3 regions of the Kitasatospora sp. NPDC092039 genome follow, and region 3 is predicted to be linked to each of the others. Evidence: predicted binding sites of a transcription regulator. Region 3 holds the regulator's gene; each other region holds the start of a gene.

Region 1 (3,271 bases), on a different contig from region 3:
CTGGTTCGACCACGTCGTATGACCACCGCTAGACCACCCCCAGCATCTGCCTGACGCAGAGTTGGCGCGACCGCTCGGCGGCCGCGGTCCGGCCCCCGGCCAGCACGCCGGACCGACCCGGTATCTACCCCGGTCGACGCGCGAGAGGACGACTCTCGGCGCCGTCGGGGCTCCACCATGCCCTGCCGCGCTACCAGGCAGCAGGAAGGACCGACCGTGACGGCGCGCCGAACGGTCGACACCGCCGCGGACCACGCGGCCACCCCCGCAGCTCCGGCCCCCGCCCGCGTCGGGTACGGCGAGCTGCTGCGCACGCCCGGGGCCTGGACGTTCCTGTCCCCCGCCCTCGTCGCGCGACTGCCGTACGCGATGCTCAGCATGGGCATCCTGCTGCTCGTCACCCAGACCCACGGCTCGTACGGCACCGCCGGTACCGTCACCGCGGTCGCCGCCGTCGCCCAGGCCCTGATCGGGCCGCAGACCGGGCGGCTCGCCGACCGCTACGGCCAGGCCGCGGTGCTCGTCCCGACCGTCCTGGTGCACGCGGCCTCGGTCGGCGCGCTGATCGCGCTCGCGCTCGGCCACGCGCCCGCCTGGAGCCTGTTCCTGGCCGCCGTCCCGGCCGGGGCGAGCGTGCCGCAGGTCGGCGCGATGGTCCGGGCCCGCTGGGTGGCCAGGTTCACCGCGGACGGCGCCTCCGAGAGCTCCGCGGCCCGGGTGAGCACCGCCTTCGCCTTCGAGTCCGTGACGGACGAGTTCACCTTCGTGATCGGCCCGATCCTGGCGTCCGGCATCGCCGCCCTCGCCAACCCGGCCACCGCCCTGGTCGCCGAGGCCGCGCTGACCCTCGTCGGCGGTCTGGCCTTCGCCGCCCAGCGGGGCACCGCCCCCGCCCGGATCGTGCCGCAGCCCGGCACCAAGCGGGCCTCGGCGCTCGCCTCCCCCGGCGTCCGACTGCTGGCCGGGACCTTCCTCGGGGTCGGCGCGGTCTTCGGCGGCATGCAGGTCTCGGTGAACGCCTTCGCCGACTCGGTCGGACAGCACGACGCCGGCGGCACCGTGTACGGGATCTTCGCCGGCGGCTCGATGCTGGCCGGCGTGCTGTACGGCGTGATCGCCTGGCGGCGGCCGGTGCAGCAGCGGATGCTGATCAGCTACGCGCTGCTGGTGCTGGGCTGCTCGGTGCTGTGGGCGATGCCCAACCTGGTCGCGCTGACCGTCGCCGGGCTGGTCTGCGGGCTGGCCATCGCGCCGACCCTGATCAGCGGCTACACGCTGGTCGAGACGTTGGTCGCGGACGGCGCCAAGACGGAGGCCTTCACCTGGCTGACCGGCGCCATCGGGCTGGGCCTGGCCGTCGGCTCGATGGCGGCGGGCCAGCTGATCGACGGGCACGGGCCCTCGACCGGGTTCCTGGTCCCGGTGGCCGGCGCCGGACTGGGGCTGGTCGCGCTGTTCTCGCTGCGGCACCTGCTGGTGGCGCCGAAGGACGGGGCGGGCGCCGGTGCGCGGACCGCGGAGAGCGGGCGCCCGATGCAGCTGGCGGGCGTCGCCGAGGGCTGAGCGGACGGTGACCGGCGGGCGTCCCGGGCCGATCTCACACCGGGGTCGCTGGACTGTTCCAGCGGAATGCCGCATCATTGACCATCGTTAGCACTCATCAGGCGAGAGTGCCAGGAGGAAGACAAGTGCCCACGTACCAGTACCAGTGCACCGAGTGCGGCAACGGCCTGGAGGCGGTGCAGAAGTTCACCGACGAGGCGCTGACCACGTGCCCCGACTGCCAGGGACGGCTCCGCAAGGTCTTCTCGGCCGTGGGCGTCGTGTTCAAGGGCTCCGGCTTCTACCGGACCGACAGCCGCTCCTCCTCCAGCAGCTCGGTGAGCTCCGGATCGTCGTCGAGCACCTCGACCTCGTCCGCCGCGTCCACGTCCTCCTCGACGTCGTCGGGCTCCGGCTCCTCGGCCTCGACCCCGGCCTCGTCCAGCCCGGCTCCGGCCGCCGGCTGACCCGGCGCCGGGCACCGGCCCGGACGGACCGCAGACCTCGGAAAGGCCCGTCGGCCCCGCTTCCACGCGGGGGCGGCGGGCCTTTCCGCGTTTCCGTCCCGGGGCGTCCGGCGGGTGCGCGCCGTCGTCCCGGGCGCCCGCTGTCGACGCGGGTGCGCACTGTCGACGTGGGTGCGCACTGTCGTCCCGGGCGCGCGCTGTCGATGCGGGCGTGTCCTGTGGTCGCGGGCGCGGTGCCGTCCCTGCCACGTCTTGCTGCCTCTTGTCTTGTCGGACGGGTCGAATTCACCCGCACGAGTGAGCGGAGTTGTCCACTGGGCCGGGTTGTCCACAGGCCTGGGGAAAGGGCTTTCCGACGTCGCCGGAAACGCTCATCGTGTGGGCAACCGGTCCGCGAGGGGCCGGTCCGCCGACAGTCCGGAGGTGTGTCGATGACGACCGCGAGCTTCTCCTTCCCCCTGCCCGTGCCACTGCCGCTGCCCGCGCCGGCCGTGCCGCCCCGGCAGGAGCTGCCGAGCTTCCCGCCGATCCGGCGCGGGTGCGGCGGCTGGCACCGCTGGCGCAGCGCCGTGCGGCGGCGGGCCGGAGTGCCTGTCCTGGTGCTGCTCGCGGTGGCGTCGGCCCTGGCACTGGGGCCCGCACGGGCCGGGCTGCCGCCGCCCCAGGGCGGCGCGCTGGGCCGGACGGGTTGTCAATCCGGGGCCGCGGAAGATCACCCGTGACCGGAGGACGACTTCGTCGTTCGAGGCGACATGAAGGGCTTCAAGGAATTCCTGCTGCGTGGAAATGTCGTCGAACTCGCCGTGGCCGTGGTCATCGGCGCGGCGTTCACCAACATCGTCAACGCCTTCGTCAAAGGCGTGATCAATCCGATCGTCGGCGTGTTCGGGACGAAGGACCTCGCGTCCTACAGTTCCTGCCTCAAGGGGCCCTGCGAGGTGAGCCCGACCGGTGAGGTCACGTCCGGAATCCTCATCCTCTGGGGATCGGTGCTCAGCGCCGCGCTCCAGTTCCTGATCACCGCGGCGGTCGTCTACTTCGTTCTGATCCTGCCCATGAACAAACTGGCGGCCCGCCGCAAGTCCGACGTCGAGAAGGCGGCGGAACTCGAGGCCAAGGAGGTCAAGTTGCTGACCGAGATCCGCGACGCGCTGGTCTCGCCGCTGCGCTGACCGGCGGGCGCCCCGCGCCCCCGGTCCCCGCTCCCCGCTCCCCGTGGTGCGGTCAGTCCCCGTGGTGCGGCGGGCGCTGGCTCAGGTACC
Region 2 (3,271 bases), on a different contig from region 3:
CGGCGACGGCCTGAAGACCCTGGACGCCGTCTCCGACGCCGGGATGACCGCCGTCATCCGCCCGACGCTGGACTCGTTCCGCGCCGCCGGCCTCGCGTCCGTCTGAACCACCCGCCCCCCGCAAGGAGAGTCATGAGCGCCAACGTCCGCATCCCCACCATCCTGCGCACCTACACCGGCGGCGCCGCCGAGGTGACCGCCGAGGGCGCCACCCTGGCCGAGGTCATCGCCGACCTGGAGAAGAACCACGCCGGCATCTCGGCCCGCATCCTGGACGACACCGGCAAGCTGCGCCGCTTCGTGAACGTCTACGTGAACGACGACGACGTGCGCTTCGCCGAGGGCCTGGCGACCGAGATCAGGGACGGCGCCGGAATCTCGATCATCCCGGCGGTGGCCGGCGGCTGCTGAGCCGTTCGCGAGAACCCGCGGTCGCCCGCGCGTACGGAATTCCGCTCTCCGTATGCCCGGGCGACCGCTCGCATTCTTGCGGGAATATTTCCGGGTCGAGTCGGAGTAGAGTGTCGCTCGGCTGGGAACAAGGTTTCCCTTTCGGCCTCCGCAGTGCTCGGCCCGGGGGCGCCCGGCCGCCGGACCGGCCCGTGAAACATGTCAGGCGGATGTCAGAATTCCCGCGGACCTTTGAGTAATTCGTCCGCTATGTCCGGCGTGGAATGCCGAGATTATTCCGATTCGGCCCGTACTGTCCCCCGGCGCCTTGCCGGAATTACCGGCGGCTGACCCTGTTGCAGAGGGCGTCGGTCCGGATACATTCAGCGGCGGTCGACGCAATCACCCGCTCACCGGGCGCCGCCTGGCGTCCCGCGCGGAGGGCTGCGGCGTGCACGGCTGCGCCCAGGGGGGGTTCCCCGGGCCGGCCTTCAACCAACCCGGGCCCGCGACCTGCGGGCGCGTGAAGGGCCCAGCACAGCACTAGGGGAGTTCGGAATGGCTCAGGGCACCGTCAAGTGGTTCAACGCGGAGAAGGGCTACGGCTTCATCGCGGTCGACGGTGGTGCGGACGTCTTCGTCCACTACAGCGCGATCCAGATGGACGGCTACCGCACCCTCGAGGAGGGCCAGCGGGTCGAGTTCGAGATCTCCCAGGGACAGAAGGGCCCGCAGGCGGACATGGTCCGCGCCGCGGGCTGACGCCTTCCGACCCCAGGAGCTCGGCGCGGCCCTACGGCTGGTGACCACTCGCTTCTCGACGGGCCCGTACGACGCGTGTCGTACGGGCCCGTCGGCGTTCCCGGCGGGCCCCGGCGGCGGCTCGCGGATCGTCGATTGGGCTTGCACTCGACCACCCGGAGTGCTAATCATTGGCGTTAGCACTCACAGCGTGAGAGTGACAGCGGACCGGGTCGGTGAGGCCCCCGGGAGCGGTAGGGGAAAAGACCCCCGCACACCAGGGCCGTCCGTCGCGGGCACCCCTTGGTCCGAGCAGTCGACCGTGTCCCGGAGGACCACTTCTGATGGCCAAGATCATCGCCTTTGATGAGGAAGCTCGCCGCGGCCTTGAGCGTGGCATGAACCAGCTCGCCGACGCAGTGAAGGTCACGCTCGGCCCCAAGGGCCGCAACGTCGTGCTGGAGAAGAAGTGGGGCGCCCCCACGATCACCAACGACGGTGTCTCCATCGCCAAGGAGATCGAGCTCGAGGACCCGTACGAGAAGATCGGTGCGGAGCTCGTCAAGGAGGTCGCCAAGAAGACGGACGACGTCGCGGGTGACGGCACCACCACCGCCACCGTGCTCGCCCAGGCCCTGGTTCGCGAGGGTCTGCGCAACGTCGCCGCCGGCGCCAACCCGATGGCCCTGAAGCGCGGCATCGAGAAGGCCGTCGCGGCCGTCTCCGACCAGCTGCTGGCCCAGGCCAAGGACGTGGAGACCAAGGAGCAGATCGCCTCCACCGCCTCCATCTCCGCCGCCGACACCCAGATCGGCGAGCTGATCGCCGAGGCCATGGACAAGGTCGGCAAGGAAGGCGTCATCACCGTCGAGGAGAGCAACACCTTCGGTCTGGAGCTCGAGCTCACCGAGGGCATGCGCTTCGACAAGGGCTACATCTCCGCCTACTTCGCCACCGACCTGGAGCGCATGGAGGCGACGTTCGAGGACCCGTACATCCTCATCGCCAACTCCAAGATCGGCTCGGTCAAGGACCTGCTCCCGCTGCTGGAGAAGGTCATGCAGAGCGGCAAGCCGCTGGTCATCATCGCCGAGGACGTCGAGGGCGAGGCCCTGTCGACCCTGGTCGTGAACAAGATCCGTGGCACCTTCAAGTCCGTCGCCGTCAAGGCCCCGGGCTTCGGTGACCGCCGCAAGGCCATGCTCGGCGACATCGCCATCCTCACCGGTGGCACCGTGATCTCCGAGGAGGTCGGCCTCAAGCTGGAGAACGCCGGCATCGACCTGCTGGGCACCGCCCGCAAGGTGGTCATCACCAAGGACGAGACCACCATCGTCGACGGTGGCGGCGACAGCGAGCAGGTCGCGGGCCGCGTGAACCAGATCCGCGCCGAGATCGAGAACAGCGACTCGGACTACGACCGCGAGAAGCTCCAGGAGCGCCTCGCCAAGCTGGCCGGCGGCGTGGCCGTCATCAAGGCCGGCGCGGCCACCGAGGTGGAGCTCAAGGAGCGCAAGCACCGCATCGAGGACGCCGTCCGCAACGCGAAGGCCGCCGTCGAGGAGGGCATCGTCGCCGGTGGTGGCGTCGCGCTGCTGCAGGCCGGTGTCGCCTTCGACAAGCTGGAGCTGGAGGGCGACGAGGCCACCGGTGCCAACATCGTCAAGGTCGCGCTGGAGGCCCCGATCAAGCAGATCGCGACCAACGCCGGCCTGGAGGGTGGCGTCGTGGTGGAGAAGGTGCGCAACCTCCCCGCCGGTCACGGCCTGAACGCCGCCACCAACGAGTACGTCGACCTGGTCGCCGAGGGCATCATCGACCCGGCCAAGGTCACCCGCTCCGCGCTGCAGAACGCCGCCTCCATCGCGGCGCTGTTCCTCACCACCGAGGCCGTCATCGCCGACAAGCCGGAGAAGGCCGCCGCGGCCGCCGGCGGCGGCATGCCGGGCGGTGACATGGACTTCTGATCCTGATCGTTCCGATCGGATCGGCTGGTTCCCCGTCCGTGTGGGCGGCTCCCTTCGGGGGGCCGCCCACACGGCGTTTCGGCGTTCGGGGGAGTTGGGGAGAGGATGGACGGATGGCTGCCGACGACATCGAGACCGCCCTGCACAACGCGCGGGCACTGATCCTGGCCGAC
Region 3 (3,271 bases):
GATGGTGACGGTGCAGTGCAGGTCGTCCCCGCGCCGCTGGAAGATGTTGTGGGTGGTCTCGGCGATCTCCACGTACAGGTCGCCGGCCGGGCCGCCGCCGGGGCCGACCTCGCCCTCGCCGGCCAGCTGGATCCGGGTGCCGTTGTCGACACCGGCCGGGATCTTGACGGTCAGGGTGCGGCGGGCCCGGACCCGGCCGTCGCCGGCGCACTCCGGGCACGGGGTCGGCACGACGGTGCCGAAGCCCTGGCACTGCGGGCAGGGGCGGGAGGTCATGACCTGGCCCAGGAAGGACCGGGTGACCTGGGAGACCTCGCCCTTGCCGCGGCACATGTCACAGGTCTGCGCCGAGGTGCCGGGGGCCGCGCCCTCGCCACTGCAGGTGGTGCAGGTGACCGCGGTGTCGACCTGGAGCTCCTTGGTGGTGCCGAAGGCGGCCTCCTCCAGGGTGATTTCCAGCCGGATCATGGCGTCCTGGCCGCGGCGGGTGCGCGAGCGCGGGCCGCGCTGGCCGGCCGCGGCGCCGAAGAAGGCGTCCATGATGTCGGAGAAGCCGAAGCCGGCCGCACCTGCCCCGAAGCCGCCCGCTCCGCCGCCGCCCGGGGACAGCGGGTCCCCGCCGAGGTCGTAGACCTGGCGCTTCTGCGGATCGGAGAGCACCTCGTAGGCGGCGTTGATCTCCTTGAACCGCTCCTGCGTCTTCGGGTCCGGGTTGACGTCCGGGTGCAGTTCGCGTGCCAGGCGCCGGAACGCCTTCTTGATCTCGTCCTGCCCCGCATCCCGTCGGACGCCGAGTACCGCGTAGTAGTCCGTGGCCACCAAATGCTCCGCTTGTTCCGCCTGTAGTAGTGCTGCGACTGGTCGCCGCCGCCGGATTTCCGACGACGGCCGCTTGCTAGGACTCGGCCAGGATCTGGCCCACGTACCGCGCCACCGCTCGCACCGCCCCCATTGTGCCCGGATAGTCCATCCGGGTCGGACCGATCACACCCAGTTTCGCCACGCTCTCGTCGCCCGAACCGTAGCCGACCGAGACGATCGACGTGGAAGTCAGCCCCTCGTAGGCGTTCTCCCGCCCGATCCGGACCGTCATCGCGGCGTCCGCGGTCTCACCCAGGAGGCGGAGCAGGACGACCTGCTCCTCCAGGGCCTCCAGCACCGGCTGGATGGAGAGCGGGAAGTCGTGCCCGAAGCGGGTCAGGTTGGCCGTGCCGGCCAGCATGATCCGCTCCTCGTTCTGCTCGGCGAGCGTCTCGAACAGGGTCGCCAGGACCGTGCTGACGGTCGGCCGGTCGGCCTGCTCGAACTGCGCGGGCAGCTCCTCCAGCAGCCCGGGGACCTCCGGGAGGCGCCGGCCGGCGGCTCTCGCGTTGATCCGGGCCCGGAGGTCCGCCAGCACCGTCTCGCCGACCGGGCCCGGGCAGTCGACCATCCGCTGCTCGACCCGGCCGGTGTTGGTGATCAGGACCAGCATCACCTTCGCCGGGGCGAGCGCCACCAGCTCGATGTGCCGGACGGTGGAGCGCGTCAACGAGGGGTACTGCACCACCGCGACCTGCCGGGTCAGCTGGGCGAGCAGCCGCACCGTGCGGGCGACCACGTCGTCCAGGTCGACCGCGCCGTCCAGGAAGTGCCGGATGGCCCGGCGCTCGGGGGCGCTCATCGGCTTGACCTCGGCGAGCTTGTCGACGAAGAGGCGGTACCCCTTGTCGGTCGGGATCCGGCCGGCGCTGGTGTGCGGCTGGTGGATGTAACCCTCCTCCTCCAGCGCCGCCATGTCGTTGCGGACGGTCGCCGGCGAGACCCCGAGGTTGTGCCGTTCCACCAGGGCCTTGGAGCCGACCGGCTCCTCGGTGCCCACGTAGTCCTGCACGATCGCGCGGAGCACGGCGAGCTTGCGTTCGTCCAGCTGGCGGACCTCACCGGCCATGGGGCACGCACCTCCGTCTTCGCACGTTGTCCGACTGTGTCCCTCGTTGCTGCGGGCCGCTCCGGGAGGCCCTCGGCCTTGGCACTCTGAACACGCGAGTGCCAAAACCGTACCTGCCAGTGTAAGGCCCGGGTCCTACGGCAGGAACGGCCCGACCGGGGTGATCCTCCCCGCAGTTCCGCCCACGGCCCGCGGGGCCCCCGCGGTTCGGTCGTTCCGGCGCCGGGGTGGTGCCGGGAGGCCGTCCGGGTGGCAGCATCGAAGGCGACGGCGAACGGAGGAGCAAGCGATGTCGAGCTCGGGCCAGCACACCCGTTTCGCGCCCGACCGCGGCCTGACCGGCCGCATGGTCGCCACGATGTTCGTGATCGGGCTGCTGTACGTCGGTTTCACGGGCCTGCTGATCGCGCTGATGCGCGGCGCCTGGCCACTGATCGTGCTGATCTCCGGCGGGCTGTTCGTGGCCCAGTTCTGGTTCAGCGACCGGATCACCGAGCGGGCGATGGGCGCCCACCGGGTGTCCCCCGAGGAGTTCCCCCGGCTGCACGGCACCGTCGACCGGCTCTGCGCCCTGGCCGACATGCCCAAGCCCCGGGTGGCGGTCGCCGACAACGACATGCCGAACGCCTTCGCCACCGGCCGCAACCCGCGGAACGCGGTGGTCTGCGTGACCACCGGGCTGCTGCGCCGGCTGGAGCCGGAGGAGCTGGAGGGCGTCCTCGCGCACGAGCTGTCGCACGTCGCCCACCGGGACGTGGCGGTGATGACGATCGCCGGCTTCCTGGGCGTCCTCGCCGGGGCGATGACCCGGATCGCCGTGTACGGCGGGTTCATGGGCGGCGGGCGCAACAACAACGACCAGAACGCGGCCGTCCTGGCGCTGGTCGTCCCGCTGGTGTCGATGGTCGTCTACGCGGTCAGCTTCCTGCTCACCCGGCTGCTGTCCCGCTACCGCGAGCTGGCCGCGGACCGGGCCGCCGCCCAGCTCACCGGCCGGCCCAGCGCGCTGGCCTCCGCGCTCACCAAGGTGACCGGGCAGATCGCGGCCATCCCCAGCAGGGACCTGCGCCAGGCGCAGCCGTACAACGCCTTCTACTTCGCCCCCGCGCTGAGCGCCCGGGAGACCGCCTCTCAGCTGCTGTCCACCCACCCGAGCCTGGAGCAGCGGCTGGCGCAGCTGGCGAGGATCTCCGAGCAGCTCGGCCGCTGACCCCCGAACCCGAGAGGACCGCCGTGGGAATCCTGGACGCCCTGTTCGGCCGCACCAAGCCCGTCAAGCCCGACCTCGACCAGCTGTTCGGCGTGCCGTCCGCCGCGCTCACCCTGGAGGCCGGGGCCGGG

What was found. The regulator HrcA, encoded in region 3, represses chaperone genes, less so after heat shock. The targets are predictions, from matches to a motif close to TTNGCACTCNGNNNNNCNGAGTGCNAA.
Region 1: the regulator HrcA is predicted to act here: its motif matches at 1,651-1,677, upstream of ACIQI7_RS25585 (FmdB family zinc ribbon protein).
Region 2: the regulator HrcA is predicted to act here: its motif matches at 1,293-1,319, upstream of groL (chaperonin GroEL).

Annotation. Positions count from the first base shown of each region.
Region 1 is NZ_JBIVSD010000014.1:29,503-32,773, reverse strand. It holds gene ACIQI7_RS25590 (MFS transporter) at 217-1,563, shown strand; gene ACIQI7_RS25585 (FmdB family zinc ribbon protein) at 1,689-2,009, shown strand; gene ACIQI7_RS25580 (hypothetical protein) at 2,441-2,731, shown strand; gene mscL (large conductance mechanosensitive channel protein MscL) at 2,762-3,181, shown strand; gene ACIQI7_RS25570 (hypothetical protein) at 3,234-3,271, opposite strand, start outside.
Region 2 is NZ_JBIVSD010000030.1:68,131-71,401, reverse strand. It holds gene thrC (threonine synthase) at 1-106, shown strand, start outside; gene ACIQI7_RS36510 (MoaD/ThiS family protein) at 133-411, shown strand; gene ACIQI7_RS36505 (cold-shock protein) at 949-1,152, shown strand; gene groL (chaperonin GroEL) at 1,476-3,098, shown strand; gene ACIQI7_RS36495 (hypothetical protein) at 3,212-3,271, shown strand, end outside.
Region 3 is NZ_JBIVSD010000004.1:452,415-455,685, forward strand. It holds gene dnaJ (molecular chaperone DnaJ) at 1-819, opposite strand, end outside; gene hrcA (heat-inducible transcriptional repressor HrcA) at 896-1,930, opposite strand; gene htpX (zinc metalloprotease HtpX) at 2,220-3,140, shown strand; gene ACIQI7_RS11690 (hypothetical protein) at 3,164-3,271, shown strand, end outside.